Regions from separate parts of the Micromonospora sp. NPDC047465 genome, predicted to be linked through region 2. Evidence: riboswitches for the same ligand, from Rfam matches in the RefSeq annotation. Region 2 holds a riboswitch; the other holds the start of a gene.

Region 1 (7,606 bases), on a different contig from region 2:
CGGGGGCCGGTCGGGGGCGGAGACGGCGCTGGCGTTGCTGGCCGGCGAGTTCCGCGACGCGCTGGCGCTGGCCGGCTGTGCCGACCCGGCGGCCGTCCGCGAGCTGCGCGTGCTGAGGGAGGGCTGAGCGGTGGCCGAACCGGTGGACCTGCACGTCGCCGACCTGCATCCGGCGGTCGACGACCCGGCGCTGAACTCGATGAACTTCCTCAACGAGGTGGCGCAGCACTATCCCGACGCGGTGTCGCTGGCGGCCGGCCGGCCGTACGAGGAGTTCTTCGACGTCGCCGCGCCGCACCGGCACCTGGAGACGTTCCGCCGGCACCTGGCCGACGACCTCGGGCAGAGCCCCGAGCAGGTGCACCGGACCCTGTTCCAGTACGGCCGCACCAAGGGCATCGTGCACCACCTCGTCGCCCGCAACCTCGCCGTCGACGAGAACATCACGGTCGACCCGGAGGCGGTCGTGGTGACCGTCGGCTGCCAGGAGGCGATGTTCCTGGTGCTGCGGGCGCTGCGGGCCGACCCCCGCGACGTGCTGCTCGCCGTCGCCCCGACGTACGTCGGGCTGACCGGCGCCGCGCGGCTGCTGGACCTGCCGGTGCGGCCGGTGGCCGGCGGCCCGGCCGGGGTGGACCTGGCCGACCTGCGGGAGCAGGTGCGCCGGGCCCGGGCGGCGGGGCTGCGCCCCCGCGCCTGTTACGTGATGCCGGACTTCGCCAACCCGTCGGGCACGAGCATCGGGCTGGCCGACCGGCGGCGGCTGCTCGACCTCGCCGCCGAGGAGGACCTGCTGCTGCTGGAGGACAACCCGTACGGCCTCTTCCCGGCCGGGGACGCGGGGCGGCTGCCGACGCTCAAGGCGCTGGACACCGCGCGGCGGGTGGTCTACCTGGGTTCGTTCGCCAAGACGGTGCTGCCCGGCGCGCGGGTGGGCTACGTGGTCGCCGACCAGCGCGTCGCCGGCTCCGACGGCTCGGTGGGCCTGCTCGCCGACCAGCTTGCCAAGATCAAGAGCATGGTCACGGTGAACACCTCGGCGATCGCCCAGGCGGTGGTCGGCGGCGCGCTGCTGGAGCACGGGTGCAGCCTGGTGGCCGCCACCGCCCGCGAGCGGGCCGCGTACGGCCGGAACCTGCGCCACCTCGTCGACGGCCTGGCCCGGCGCTTCCCGCCGGGCGCGTCGCCGGTGCGCTGGAACGTGCCGGCCGGCGGGTTCTTCGTGGTGGTCACGGTGCCGTTCGCGGTCGACGACGCGTTGCTGCACCGCTCCGCCCGCGAGTACGGGCTGCTCTGGACGCCGATGGCGCACTTCTACGACGACGGCGCCCCGGTCGACGCGCTGCGCCTGTCGGTCAGCGCGGTCACCCCCGAGCAGATCGACCTGGGCCTGGACCGGCTGGCGGCGCTGGTCGCCGACGAGACGACCGAGCGGTCGCGGGCGCTCGCCGTCACCCCGCAACCGGCCCGGTGATCCCGCCGGAGCCGCGCGGGTCAACCGGCTCGCGACCGGGTGACCGGTGGGCGGGCGACGACTGCCGGTAGGGGGGCTGTCCACAGTCGGCGGTGGCGGCCCTGCCGTCTCGGCGTTGACACACCGCGTTCACCGCATGGCAAAGCGCGACTGTCGGTGTTCCGCCGTCCTTCATGGACACCCATAATGGACGCCATGATCGCTTGGGAGTACGCGTTGCTGGTCCGCCGCTATCAGGGGCAGGGCCGCAATTTCCATGTCAGCTTCATCTGGTACGGCCCGGACGGGACGCGCCGGGACATCACCGCGTACGGCGACACCGCGATCGCGCACCTCAACCGGGCCGGCCGGGAGGGCTGGGAGCTGGTCTCCGCCGCCGAGGACGTGAACAACATCCAGGGCAGCACCGAGGTGCACCGCTACCACCTGAAGCGGCCCATCTCCTGACCGGGCGGGGGCGGGCGGTCAGTCCCGGCGGGCCTGGCTGAGGAGACCGGGCTCTCGCGTGTCTGTCGGCTCCTCATCCGTGCGTGTGCGGAGGGGGTGCCGAGACCGCGCGTATCGATGTGTCGAGATCAACGACTGCGGTAGCGTTGCCTCCCGCCGCCGCTGACCGGCCGCCCCGCCCGGGCGCCGGAGCGGCGCGGCGGGAGGAGGAGCGGTGACGCAGCCGGCAGCCGGGGTGCCCCGGCACGTCGTCGGGGTCGACTTCGGCACCCTCTCCGGCCGGGCGGTCGTGGTGGACGTCGCCGACGGCGTCGTGCGCGGCGAGGCCGTGCACGCGTACCGGCACGGGGTGATCACGCAGCGGCTGCCCGACGGGACGCCGCTGCCGCCGGACTGGGCGTTGCAGCACCCCGACGACCACCGCGAGGTGCTCCGGGTCGCGGTGCCCGCCGCGCTGCGGGCCGCCGGCGTACGCCCCGGGGACGTTGGCGGCATCGGCGTCGACGCCACCTCCTGCACGATGCTGCCCACCCGCGCCGACGGCACCCCGCTCTGCGAGCTGCCCGAGCTGGCCGGCCGGCCGCACGCGTACCCGAAGCTGTGGCGGCACCACGCGGCCCAGCGGCAGGCCGCCCGGATCAACGACGTCGCCGCCGCGCGCGGCGAGACCTGGCTGCCCCGCTACGGCGGCCGGGTCTCCGCCGAGTGGCAGCTCGCCAAGGCGCTGGAGGTGCTGGAGGAGGACCCGGCGGTCTTCGACCGCGCGGAGCGTTTCATCGAGGCCGCGGACTGGCTTGTCTGGCAGCTCTGCGGCCGGGAGACGCGCAACGTCTCCGCCGCCGGCTTCAAGGGGCTGCGGCAGGACGGGCGGTACCCGTCGGCGGAGTTCCTGCGCGCCGTGCACCCCCGCCTCGACGGGCTGCTGCCCCGGATCGACGGCCCGCTCGCGCCGCTGGGCGCCCGGGCGGGCGGGCTGACCGCCGAGGCGGCCCGGTGGACCGGGCTGCCGGTGGGCACGGCCGTCGCGGTCGGGTCCATCGACGCGCACGTCACCGCCGCGGCGGCCCGCGCGGTCGAGCCGGGCCGGATGCTCGCCGTCCTCGGCACCTCCACCTGCCTGATCATGAACGCGGCGGCGTACCACGAGGTGCCCGGGGTCTGCGGCGTGGTCGACGGCGGCGTCACCACCGGTTCCTGGGGCTACGAGGCGGGGCAGAGCGGCGTCGGGGACATCTTCGCCTGGTACGTCCGCACCGGCCTGCCGGCCGACTACGCGGACGAGGCGCGCCGCCGCGCGCTGAGCCCGTACGAGCTGCTGGACGCCCTCGCCGCCGAGCAGCCGGTGGGCGGGCACGGGCTGCTGGCGCTGGACTGGCACAGCGGCAACCGGTCGGTGCTCATGGACCACGAGCTGAGCGGGGTGCTGGTGGGGCTGACCCTGGCCACCCGGCCGGAGGAGATCTGGCGGGCGCTGCTGGAGGCCACCGCGTTCGGCGCCCGGACGGTGGTCGACGCGTTCACCGCCGCCGGGGTGGCCGTCGACGAGCTGACCGTGGCCGGCGGGCTGACCCGCAACCGGCTGCTGCTGCGGATCTACGCCGACGTCATCGGCCGGCCGCTGCACGTGGTCGACTCCGCGCACCCGGCGGCGCTGGGCGCGGCGATCCACGCGGCGGTCGCCGCCGGGGCGTACCCGGACGTGCCGGCCGCCTCGGCGGCGATGGGCGCCGCCCGCCGCGAGACCTGGCACCCCGACCCGGCCCGGGCGGCCGCCTACGACGAGCTGTACGCGGACTACCGCGCGCTGCACGACCACTTCGGCCGGGGCGGCACCGACGTCCTGCACCGCCTCCGCGCCCGCCGCCACCGCACCCACCGCCCCTGACGCTCCCGCCACGCACCGCCGGACGGGGCCGAGGGCGGAACGGGGACGCCCCCGCGCGGCGGGGCCGGGCGGGGGCGTCGGGGCGGGCGCCCGGATCAGCCGAGGTCGACGGCCGGGTAGAGCGGGAAGCCCGTGAGCAGGTCGCTGGCCTGCTTGCCGACCCGGTCGGCGACGGCCGGGTCGAGGATGTACTTGGCCTTCGACGGGGTGCCGTCCGGGTTCGCGCCCGGCCGGGTCTGGCTGAGCACGGTGTGGATCAGCTCGGCCGTCTCGTCCATCTGCGCCGGGCCCAGCCCCCGGGTGGTCAGCGCCGGGGTGCCGATGCGGATGCCGGAGGTGTACCAGGCGCCGTTCGGGTCCTGCGGGACGGAGTTGCGGTTGGTGACGATGCCCGAGTCGAGCAGGGCCTGCTCGGCCTGCCGGCCGGTCAGCCCGTAGCCGGTGACGTCGATGAGCACCAGGTGGTTGTCGGTGCCGCCGGTGACCAGCTTGCCGCCCCGGCGCAGCAGCCCCTCGGCGAGGGCCTGGGCGTTGGCGACGATCCGCTGGGCGTAGTCGGCGAAGTCGGGGCGGCGGGCCTCGGCCAGGGCGACGGCCTTGGCGGCCATCACGTGCGGCAGCGGGCCGCCGAGCACCATCGGGCAGCCCCGGTCGACCTGGTCGGCCAGCTCGGGCTGGCAGAGCACCATGCCGCCGCGCGGGCCGCGCAGCGACTTGTGCGTGGTGGTGGTGACGATGTGCGCGTGCGGCACCGGGTCGAAGTCGCCGGTGAAGACCTTGCCGGCGACCAGGCCGGCGAAGTGCGCCATGTCGACCATGAAGGTGGCGCCGACCGAGTCGGCGATCTCCCGCATGATCCGGAAGTTGACCTTCCGGGGGTACGCCGAGTAGCCGGCGACCAGGATCAGCGGCTTGAACTCGCGGGCCGCCTCGGCGACCTTGTCGTAGTCGACCAGCCCGGTGGCCGGGTCGGTGCCGTAGCTGCGCTGGTCGAACATCTTGCCGGAGATGTTCGGGCGGAAACCGTGGGTGAGGTGGCCGCCGGCGTCCAGGGACATGCCGAGCATCCGCTGGTTGCCCAGCTCCCGGCGCAGCGCGAACCAGTCGGCCTCGGTGAGGTCGTTGACCTGCCGCACCTGGGCCTTCCTCAGCGCCGGGGACTCCACCCGGTCGGCCAGGATCGCCCAGAACGCGACCAGGTTGGCGTCGATGCCGGAGTGCGGCTGCACGTACGCGTGGGCCGCGCCGAACAGCTCCCGGGCGTGCTCGGCGGCGAGCGCCTCGACGGTGTCCACGTTCTGGCAGCCGGCGTAGAAGCGGCGGCCGACGGTGCCCTCGGCGTACTTGTCGCTGAACCAGTTGCCCATGGCCAGCAGGGTGGCCGGGGAGGCGTAGTTCTCACTGGCGATGAGCTTGAGCGACTCGCGCTGGTCGGCGAGCTCGGCGCCGATGGCGTCGGCCACCCGCGGCTCGACGGCGCGGATCACCTCGAGGGCGCTGCGGAAGGCGGTGGATTCGGCGTTCGGCGACGACATGCGACCTCCAGTGACGTGCGGAAGGCCCAGGCGCTCGGCATGCGTCCTCATGACGGGACCGCTTCCCGATGGTTCTCCATCCCCACGCGCCAGTCACGGCCCACCGCCGATCCTACCGGGTCGCCCGGGCACGCCCCGGCCCACCTGGGGACCGCCGCACCTGTGCTGTGGTGCATCGACCGGCGCGCGGCCCGCGCGGTTCGCGGTCGTCCCCGGCCGCGCATAGGATCACGGTCATGGCAGGGGAGGACGGCGGGGGCGGCAGCCTGCTCGCCATCAGCGACCTGCACGTGGGGCACCCGGGCAACCGGGCGGTGGTGGAGCGGCTGCGCCCGGGGTCGCCGGACGACTGGCTGATCGTCGCCGGGGACGTCGGCGACACCGTGGCCGACGTCGAGTGGGCCCTCGGGCTGCTCGGCGACCGCTTCGCGCGGGTGGTCTGGGCGCCGGGCAACCACGAGCTGTGGACCCCGCCGGCCGACCCGGTGGCGCTGCGCGGGGTGGCGCGCTACCAGCACCTCGTCGACCTGTGCCGGCGCCTCGGCGTGCTGACCCCCGAGGATCCGTACCCGGTGTGGCGGGGGCCGGGCGGGCCGGTGCTGGTGGCGCCGCTGTTCCTGCTCTACGACCACAGCTGGCGCCCGGAGGGGTTCGACACCCCGGAGGCGGCGCTGGCCGAGGCGTACCGGACGGGGATCGTCTGCACCGACGAGTTCCTGCTGCACCCCGACCCGTACCCGAGCCGGTCGGCGTGGTCCGCCGCCCGGGTCGCCGAGACCGCCCGCCGGCTCGCCGCGCGGGAGCCGGGGCTGCCGACCGTGCTGGTCAACCACTGGCCGCTGCTGCGCGAGCCGACCCGGATCCTGCGCTATCCGATCTTCGCCCAGTGGTGCGGCACCGAGGCCACCGCCGACTGGCACCTGCGCTTCGACGCCGCCGCGGTGGTCTACGGCCACCTGCACATCCCCCGCACCACCTGGCACGACGGGGTGCGGTTCGAGGAGGTGTCGGTGGGCTACCCGAGGGAGTGGCGGTCCCGGGCCGTACCGCCGGCGCTGCGGCGGATCCTGCCCCCGCCCCCGGCGTGACGACGGGCCCCGGCGCACCGGGGCCCGTCGGAGGCGGTCGGCTCAGGCCGTCACGGCGTCCAGCGACTTCTTGATCGCCTTCGGGTCGGTCGGCTTGCGCGGCGCGTCCGCGCGCAGCTCGATCATCCGTTCGCCGATCTCCTGGAGCTGCTTACGGCCGAGCGCCTCGCGCACCTTCGGGAACCACTCCTGCTCCTCCTCCTCGACGTGGTGCAGGACGTTCTCGATCAGCACCGTGGTCTTGGCGTTGAAGCGCTCGTCGTCGGCGTCCATGGCGAACAGTTCGGCGCAGAGCACGTCGGCGACGTGGTGCTCCTCGTACGACTCGAGGATGTCGTCCTCCAGGTCGGGCAGGAGCTTGCGGACCTCCGGGTACATCACCTCGTTCTCCAGGTAGGTGTGCACCGTGAGGGCCTCCAGGATCTGGCTCACCAGCTTCTGCCGCCGCGCGGCCGGTCCCTCCTCGGCATCCTGGAACGCCTTGAACAGACGGCGCATCTCCTTGTGGTCCTCTTTCAACAGGACGATGGCATCGGTGGACACCGTTGACCTCCTCGGCTCGTCGGACGCCCCTCCCGTACCCCGGCCGTGAGCAGCGAAAACGGGTGGGGCCCGGCGGATCACCGCCGGGCCCCACCACGGGTCGTGCCGTGCTGCTACTTCACCACGTTGTACGCGTTGACCATGCCGGCGCCGTAGAAGCCGTTGCGCTGCCCGCCGGAGCAGGTGGCGTCGTAGGCGTTCGGGCCGGCCGCCATCAGCGGTACCGGGTTGTAGACACCGGCGGGGCAGGAGATCGCCTCGGCGGTGTTGCCCAGGAAGGTCGACAGCTGGCCGGGGGTCATGCCCGGGTGCGCCGACAGGGCCAGGGCGGCCACGCCGGTCGCGTGCGGCGAGGACATCGAGGTGCCCTGCTTGTAACCCCAGCCATTGGTCTTCGTGGCGGTGTTGTAGGTGGTGGACAGGATGGCGTCGGCGAGAGTCGAGCGGACACCCTGGGTACGGAAGCGGGTGTCGCCACCCGGCGCCGTCACGTCGACCGTGCCCTGGCCGTACGAGGAGTAGTAGCTCTTCTCCCCGGTCGGGCCGACCGCCGACACCGTCACCACACCCGGCGCCTCGGCCGGCAGGTCGAGGCAGGCGTTGGTGAGGTCCTCGCGGACCTCCGGCGTCCCGT
Region 2 (7,606 bases):
CAGGCGTGGCGACCCACCGTGCCTGAACGGCGTACGCGCCTGCGACCCGGCGCGGCTCAGACGCGTACGCGAACGGCCGCCGGACCCCGACGGGGCCCGGCGGCCGGGACGTCACCCGCGGGGCACGACCCCGCGCGCGGCGGTCGTCACTTCGGCGGGGGAGCCACCAGGCACACCGCCGGCGACGAGGCGTTGCCCGCGTCGTCCACGCCGACGATCAGCGCGTCGCCGCGCAACGTCACCTTGTAGTCGATGTCGCCGGTGCCGTCCTTCACCCGCGACTGCGCACCCGGCGCCTGCACCAGCTTGATCTTCGTACCGGCCGGGAACGGCCCGAACCGCACGCTCGGGTCCGCCGCGTCACCGATGAACACCTGCACGGCCGTGTCCACCACGTCCGTCGACGTCAGCTCGTAGAACCCGTCCGGGTTGTACGAGCCGGGGATGGTGCCGCCGCTCGGGTTGTTCGTCGGCACGCACGCCGTCGCCGGCGGGGTGGTGTCCACCACCCGCATCACGGCGGTGTCGCTGCCGGTGTTGCCGGCCGCGTCGGTGGCCGTGCACGTCACCGTCGTCGCGCCCAGCGGGAACGTCGAGCCGGGCGGCGGCACGCAGGTCGGGGTCAGCGGACCGTCGACGTTGTCGGTCGCCGTCGCCGGGTAGTCGATCACCGCGCCGGCCGGGCTGGTCGCCTCCACCGTCCGGTCGTCGACGACCACGGTCGGCGGGGTGACGTCGTTGACCCGCACGCGGATCTGCTGCGTGAACGCCGGCCCGCCGGACAGGCCGTTGAGCAGGAAGTCCACCGTGCAGGTCAGCTCGGCGCCCTGCGCGGCGTCCGCCGCCACCGTGATCGTCTCGGCGAACGGCACGTCGGTGCCCGACTGCTGCGTCCGCGACGCCGCGTCGAAGCCCACCGACAGGCCCGCGTCGCACGACGTCACCGTCGGGGTGACCGTGACGTCCAGGTCCCGCAGGCCCGCCAGGATCGCGGCGGTCACCGTGTCGGGGGAGCTGCCCACCAGCTGCCCGCCGGTGGCCGACACCACCGCCGTGGCCTGCCCGGTCGCGTCCAGGCCGCCACCGCCGCCGCTGACGTTCACCGCCAGCAGCCGCGCCTCGTCGGCCTGCAACGCCGCCGTCGCCTGCGCCAGGGTGCGCCCGTTGCTCGGGTCGTGGCTCGGCGCGTCACCCACCAGCACCACGATCCGGCTGCTGCCCGACCGGTAGCCGATCGCCCCCTCGGACACCTCGACCAGCGCGTTCACCCACGCCTCCGGGGTGTCCCCGCCGCCGCCGGCGGCCAGCGCGTTCACCGCGTTCTGCAGGGCCGTCGCGTCGTCGGTCAGGTCCTGCCGCACCCGGAACAGCTCCGCGCCGTCCCCGGTGTCCCGGTAGGAGGCCACCGCGAACTGCGCCGACGGCTGCGCCGCGCGCACGTCGGTGATGACCTGCTGCAGGTTGGTCCGTACGTTGGCGATCGCCCCGCCCATGCTGCCGGTCGTGTCGACCAGCAGCACCACGTCGGGCTTCGGCGGGATCGGCGGGGTGGACACCACCTTGCTGACGCCGATCGACGTGCCGGGGTCGGCGTCGCGGTCCACGAGGGCCGGGTTCACCCCGGGCGCCGCCGCGGCGGGTGTCGCCAGCGCGGTCACCACCGCCGTGACGCCGGCGAGCAGGCTCACCGTCCGTGTTCGCCGCCAGGGCACTGCTGCTGTTGCCATGCGTCGCTCCTTCAGCTCCGCCGCGCGTCGCACGCGCGACCTCTGCCGGGAGACGCTAGGGCCGTCACGGGTCCCCGCCGGTCCGACACCAGCAGCGTCCAGCGTCGGGTTCCCGACCCCCCTGGACGACCGAACATGCAGGTGAAAGGCTTCTCACGTCGGCCCTCGGCCGGTCGTTCGGGCCGCGGCGCCGGACGGTCGCACCGCCGCGCCGGCCGGCGCGGGCGCCGGGCCGCGCGGCCGGGGATCGCCGGACGACCGGCCGTCACCGCCCGCGTGCGGTCAACGCGTACTCGCCGTAGTCGGCGACGCGGGTGAAGCCCAGGCGCTCGTAGAGCCGCACGGCCGGCCCGTTGTCCGCCTTCACGTTGAGCGTGACGTGCGTGACGGTGGTCAGCAGCCGCCCGCACAGCGCGGCCACCGCCGCCGCGGCCAGCCCGCGCCCCCGGGCCCGGGGATGGGTGGTCACGTTGCCCAGCGCCGCCACCCGGTACGCCGGCGAGAACACGTGCACCCCGGCGACGGCCACCACCTCGCCGCCCTCGCGGATGCCCACGTACTGGCCGGTGTCCAGCATCCGCGGGTCGAACCAGTTGCCCGGGTAGGCGTCCGCGTACAGCCGGTGCAGCGCCGGCAGGTCCGCGGCGTCCAGCACCACCCCGGCGGGCGGGGTCGCGGCCAGCCGGGCCGGGTCGGTCAGCGCCATCTTGTGGTGCGGGCCGGCCGGCTCCATCCGGTACGCCCCGGCCAGCGCCGGCTCCAGGCCGGGGGACAGGTGCGCCCACAGCCGGGCCGGCAGCACCGGCGCCAGCTCCCGCAGCAGCGCCGCCAGCTCCGCGACCCGCGGCGGCGCCGCGAACGCCAACAGGGTGGGCGGGTCGGCCCCGTGGTACAGCAACGCCACCTCCTCGCCCCGGCGGAACCAGGAGGTGTACGGCCAGAAGAAGTCGTCCAGGTCGCCCAGCTGGTAGGCGTGCAGCACCGGGTCGCGTCCCAGCAGCCCGGCGAGGACGGCCCGGTCGTGTTCGGCGCGTACCGGCATCCGCTGATGATCACACATCCGCTCGGGCGGCCCCGTGGCCGGTCCCGTGGGCGCGGTGGCGCGGGTCAGCAGCCCGTGGACGGCGCGGCGGGGAGGTTCTCGTCCGCCCAGCGGGCCAGCGCGTCGAGGGCCGGCACCAGCGCGGCGCCCCGCTCGGTCAGCTCGTAGCTCACCCCCAGCGGCGGGCCCTGCCGCACCGTCCGGCTGACCAGCCCGACCCGGACCAGCTCGCCCAGCCGGTCGGACAGGACGGACTCGCTGATCCCGGGCAGGGCGCGACCCAGCTCGGCGAACCCGGCCGGGCCGTCGGCGAGGGTGCCCAGGAGCATGCCGTTCCACCGTTTGCCGAGGAACGCGAAGGCCCGGGTGATGCCCCCGTGGCACGCCCGGCGCGCGCCGTCGACCTCCCGCTCGACCGTCATGGTCCCAGGATACGGCGGGGACCGACAGAACCAGGGACTACTAAAAAGCTAGCTGCTACTGTCGTCGTAGCCAACTAGTCCGTTGCATGGAGATGCCCCCGATGACCGACGTCTTTTCGCCCCTGATCACCCTGGACCCCGAGGCCCAGGCACAGCTGTTCACCGACGCCCGGACCGCCAACGCCTTCACCGACGAACCCGTCACCGACGAGCAGCTCCAGGCGATCTTCGAACTCGCCAAGTTCCCGCCCACCGCCGTCAACGCCCAGCCCCTGCGCATCCTCTTCGTCGGCCCGGGCGAGGCCCGCACGCGCCTGGTCGCCCACATGAGCGAGGGCAACCAGGCCAAGACCAGCACCGCGCCCATGGTCGCCGTGCTCGCCGCCGACACCGACTTCCACGAGTTCATCCCGCAGGTGTTCCCGATCCGGCCGCAGCTGCGCGACGACCTCGCCGGCAACCCCGAGTCCCGCGAGCAGATGGCCCGCTTCAACGCCACCCTGCAGATCGGCTACTTCCTGCTCGCCGTCCGCGCCGCCGGCCTCGCCGCCGGCCCCATGGGCGGATTCGACGCCGCCGGCGTCGACCGGGAATTCTTCACCGACTCCACCTGGAAGAGCCTGCTCGTGGTCAACATCGGCCGGCCCGCCGAGAACGCCTGGTTCCCGCGCCTGCCCCGCCTCGGCTACACCGACGTCGTCCGGCACGCCTGACACCACCCACCGGCGCCGAGGCCGGCCGTAGCGCCCGGGGAAGCGGCCAGTCCGCGGAAACCGGCACCGGGGCCGGCCTCGCACCCGGGGAAGCGGTCAGGTCGACGCCACCCACTGGTCGTAGCCGAGCTTGCCCACCAGCGCCAGCACCACCACCAACAACACGATCCGCACGAAGCCGGAGCCGCGCCGCAGCGCCATCCGCGCCCCGAGCGCGGCTCCGGCGATGTTGCACACCGCCATCGCCGCACCCAGCAGCCACCACACGTGCCCGGTCGCCGCGAACACCACCAACGCCCCCAGGTTCGTGCCCGCGTTCACGATCTTCGCCATCGCCGAACCGTGCACGAAGTCCGCACCCACCAACGCGGTGAACGCCAACACCAGGAACGTCCCCGTGCCCGGCCCGATCAACCCGTCGTACAGGGCGATCCCCACACCCGCCACCGCGACCACCGTGGCCACCCGCCACCGCGTCCGCCGCTCCGGCTGCGCCACCACCCCCAACCGGGGCCGCAGCACCACGAACACCGCCACCGACACCAGCACCGCCAACACCACCGGCCGGTACGCCGACGCCGGCACCGCCCCCGCCAGAGCCGCACCCAACCCGGCGCAACACACCGCCAACCCCGCCGACGGCCCCGCCACCGCCCAATCGATCTTCGTACGCCGCGCGTACGTCACCGCCGCCGTCGTCGTACCCGCGATCGCCGCCAGCTTGTTCGTCCCCAACGCCGACGCCACCGGCATCCCCGGCGCCGCCACCAACAACGCCGGCAACAGCAACAGCCCCCCACCCCCCACCACGGCATCGACCCAACCGGCCATGGCGGCCGCAGCGAGCAGGGTGGTCAGCGACAGGGGGTCCACGGGCCGCCATTCTTCCCACCGCCGACCGCCCCACGAGACCCCTTGTGGCCAGCCTCACCAGCAGCCACGGCACAAAGAGCCCGAGCCCCGGCCGTGACGGGCAAGGCTCAGGCCAGCATGTTCTCGATGAGGTCGGCGGCGCGCGGGGTGCCGCCCTCGGCCTGCGCGCCGACGCGTAGCAGTGCCGAACGGCGGGCGACCTGCGCGTCGGTGACCAGGTCGTTCAGGGCCGCCCGTAGAGCCTCGGCGGTGGCCTCGGGGGTGTCGATACGGCGCGCCACGCCCAGTTCCACGAGCCGGTCGGCGTTCATGCGGCCGGAGCAGCACCACCCGCGGCTGCTCAGGCATCGGATGGAGGACCGTCGGGTCGGCAGGCACAGGCACGGACTCCCATCGGTTACGGGTCCGTGTCCGCTCCATGATCGCGGCACCACGCCGTCCCAGGACATCGATTTGCGCCGCGGCGTCACGCCGCAACTCGGCCCATCCGCCAGAAACTCGACCGGCACCCCGGACCCACCGGCCCGCACCACCGTCACCGACCCCGCCGCCGACGCAACCACACACCCACCGCACCCAACGCCACGAACAGCACCACCGAACACCACAGCACCTTCAACACCCGGCAACACTCCCACGGCCACGTAGGGTGCAAACGTGCGCCTGGCCACCTTCAACCTGCTGCACGGCCGGTCCCTCACCGACGGCCTCGTCGACCCCGACCGGCTCACCGCCGCCGTCACCGCCCTCGACGCCGACGTCCTCGCCCTGCAGGAAGTCGACCGCGACCAGAGCCGCAGCGGCAAACTCGACCTCACCGCCATCGCCGCCCGCGCCCTCGGCGCCGACGAACACCGCTTCGCCGCCGCCGTCGTCGGCACCCCCGGCGAACAGTTCCGCCCCCTGCGCCACGACGACGACGGACACGGCGAACCCTGCTACGGCGTCGGCCTCGTCACCCGCCACCGCGTCCGCAGCTGGCAGGTCACCCGCCTGCGCCCCGCCCCCGTACGCTCACCCGTCTACGTCCCCGGACCCGGCGGCGGACTCACCCTCCTGCACGACGAACCCCGCGTCGTCCTCGCCGCCGTCCTCGACACCCCACACGGCCCCCTCACCGTCGCCGCCACCCACCTGTCCTTCGTCCCCGGCTGGAACGCCCACCAACTCCGCCAGACCATCCGCGCCCTACGCACCCTGCCCGCGCCCCGCATCCTCCTCGGCGACCTGAACCTCCCCGCCGGCCCCGCCCGACTCCTCACCGGCTGGCGCCCCCTGGGCCGCCGCCCCACCTACCCCGCCGGGCAACCCCGCGTGCAACTCGACCACATCCTCGCCGACCGCCACGCCATCGACCGGCTCCCGCCCGTCACCGCCGTACACACCCCCCTGTCCGCCATCTCCGACCACCGCCCCCTCCTGGTCGACCTCGGCTGACCACCTGTGGCAAGCTGAACCCGACGCGACTGGCGGCCAGGGGATGGCAACAACCATCGGGGAGCTCCACGAGCAGAGGTCGACCGCCTGGGCCTCCGCTGACAGAGGAGCACCATGCCCACCGCCCGACTCCTGCCCGGCGCCCCCGTCGCCGAGCGCATCCTCACCGACGTCGCCGCCGGCGTCACCGCCCTACGCGCCGCCGGCATCACCCCCAGCCTCGCCACCATCCTCGTCGGCGACGACGACGCCAGCGCCGGCTACATCCGCATCAAACAGCGCCAGGCCGCCGAACTCGGCTTCGACTCACCCCACGTCCACCTGCCCGCCACCGCCACCCAGGCCGACCTGCACCGCGCCATCGCCGACTTCAACACCGCACCCGACGTCCACGGCCTGCTCATCCAACACCCCATCCCCGGCCACCTCGACTACGACCGGGCCCTGCAGACCATGGACCCCGACCTCGACGTCGACGGCATGCACCCGCTCAACATGGGACGACTCGCCCTCGGCCTGCCCGGCCCGCTGCCCTGCACCCCCGCCGGCATCGAAGCCCTGCTCGCCTTCCACGACATCCCCGTCGCCGGCCGCGACGTCGTCATCCTCGGCCGCGGCGCCACCCTCGGCCGCCCCCTCGCCCTGCTGCTCACCCAGAAACGCCCCACCGCCAACGCCGCCGTCACCGTCGTCCACACCGGCGTCCCCGACTGGGCCACCCACACCCGCCGCGCCGACATCCTCATCGCCGCCGCCGGCGTCCCCGGCATCATCCAGCCCGAACACGTCCGCCCCGGCGCCACCGTCATCGGCGGCGGCGTCCGCTACGAAGGACGCCGCCTACTGCCCGACGTCGACGAGACCTGCGCCGACGTCGCCGGCGCCATCACCCCCCGCGTCGGGGGAGTAGGCCCCACCACCGTCGCCATGCTCTTCCGTAACGCCCTCGACGCCGCCCGCCGCGCCACCGGCCACCTCTGACACCGTCCGACCCGGCGGCGAACGCCCTCGCCGCCGGGCCCGACACGACGGACCCCGGGTGGACCGGCCGCCGTGACCCCGGTCCACCCCGACCACCCTCGGGCCGCACCCGGCGCCGGCACCCCGGTTCCCGGATCAGAGCGCCGGGGGAGCGGGAACTCGTCCCGCTCCACGCAGGCCCCGCACACCAGCTCGGTGACCCCGCCGACCCCCGCTCCGCCCCGCACTGAGCCTGCTCGCCACCACCGAGGGCGGCGACCAACCCCGCCCCGGCCAGGACGACCGACACCGCAGCGCCACCCGCTGACCCGCCGCGAGGCGCTCACCGGCCCACGATCTGCTCCACCGTCGCCCACCACCCCGGCAGGAACGCCAACACCTCGTCCGCCCGCCGCCGCCGATCCGCCGCCG

What was found. A riboswitch is a leader RNA that binds a small molecule or an ion and turns the genes downstream of it on or off. The one in region 2 is predicted to bind ZMP and ZTP.
Region 1: another riboswitch for ZMP and ZTP. It lies ahead of ABZ793_RS27035 (glycine hydroxymethyltransferase); the one in region 2 lies ahead of ABZ793_RS26525 (tetrahydrofolate dehydrogenase/cyclohydrolase catalytic domain-containing protein).

The regions. Positions count from the first base shown of each region.
Region 1 covers NZ_JBEYTP010000038.1:8,872-16,477, forward strand. Annotated here, with positions in the region: gene ABZ793_RS27015 (alpha-hydroxy acid oxidase) at 1-127, shown strand, start outside; gene ABZ793_RS27020 (PLP-dependent aminotransferase family protein) at 131-1,474, shown strand; gene ABZ793_RS27025 (hypothetical protein) at 1,661-1,921, shown strand; gene araB (ribulokinase) at 2,136-3,806, shown strand; gene ABZ793_RS27035 (glycine hydroxymethyltransferase) at 3,902-5,341, opposite strand; ZMP/ZTP riboswitch at 5,359-5,448, opposite strand; gene ABZ793_RS27040 (metallophosphoesterase) at 5,578-6,429, shown strand; gene ABZ793_RS27045 (hemerythrin domain-containing protein) at 6,472-6,972, opposite strand; gene ABZ793_RS27050 (S8 family serine peptidase) at 7,086-7,606, opposite strand, start outside.
Region 2 covers NZ_JBEYTP010000036.1:45,544-53,149, forward strand. Annotated here, with positions in the region: gene ABZ793_RS26490 (VWA domain-containing protein) at 147-1,727, opposite strand; gene ABZ793_RS26495 (GNAT family N-acetyltransferase) at 1,993-2,769, opposite strand; gene ABZ793_RS26500 (helix-turn-helix domain-containing protein) at 2,835-3,191, opposite strand; gene ABZ793_RS26505 (malonic semialdehyde reductase) at 3,293-3,904, shown strand; gene ABZ793_RS26510 (TSUP family transporter) at 4,001-4,777, opposite strand; gene ABZ793_RS26515 (hypothetical protein) at 4,885-5,088, opposite strand; gene ABZ793_RS26520 (endonuclease/exonuclease/phosphatase family protein) at 5,435-6,214, shown strand; ZMP/ZTP riboswitch at 6,230-6,314, shown strand; gene ABZ793_RS26525 (tetrahydrofolate dehydrogenase/cyclohydrolase catalytic domain-containing protein) at 6,329-7,195, shown strand; gene ABZ793_RS26530 (hypothetical protein) at 7,518-7,606, opposite strand, start outside.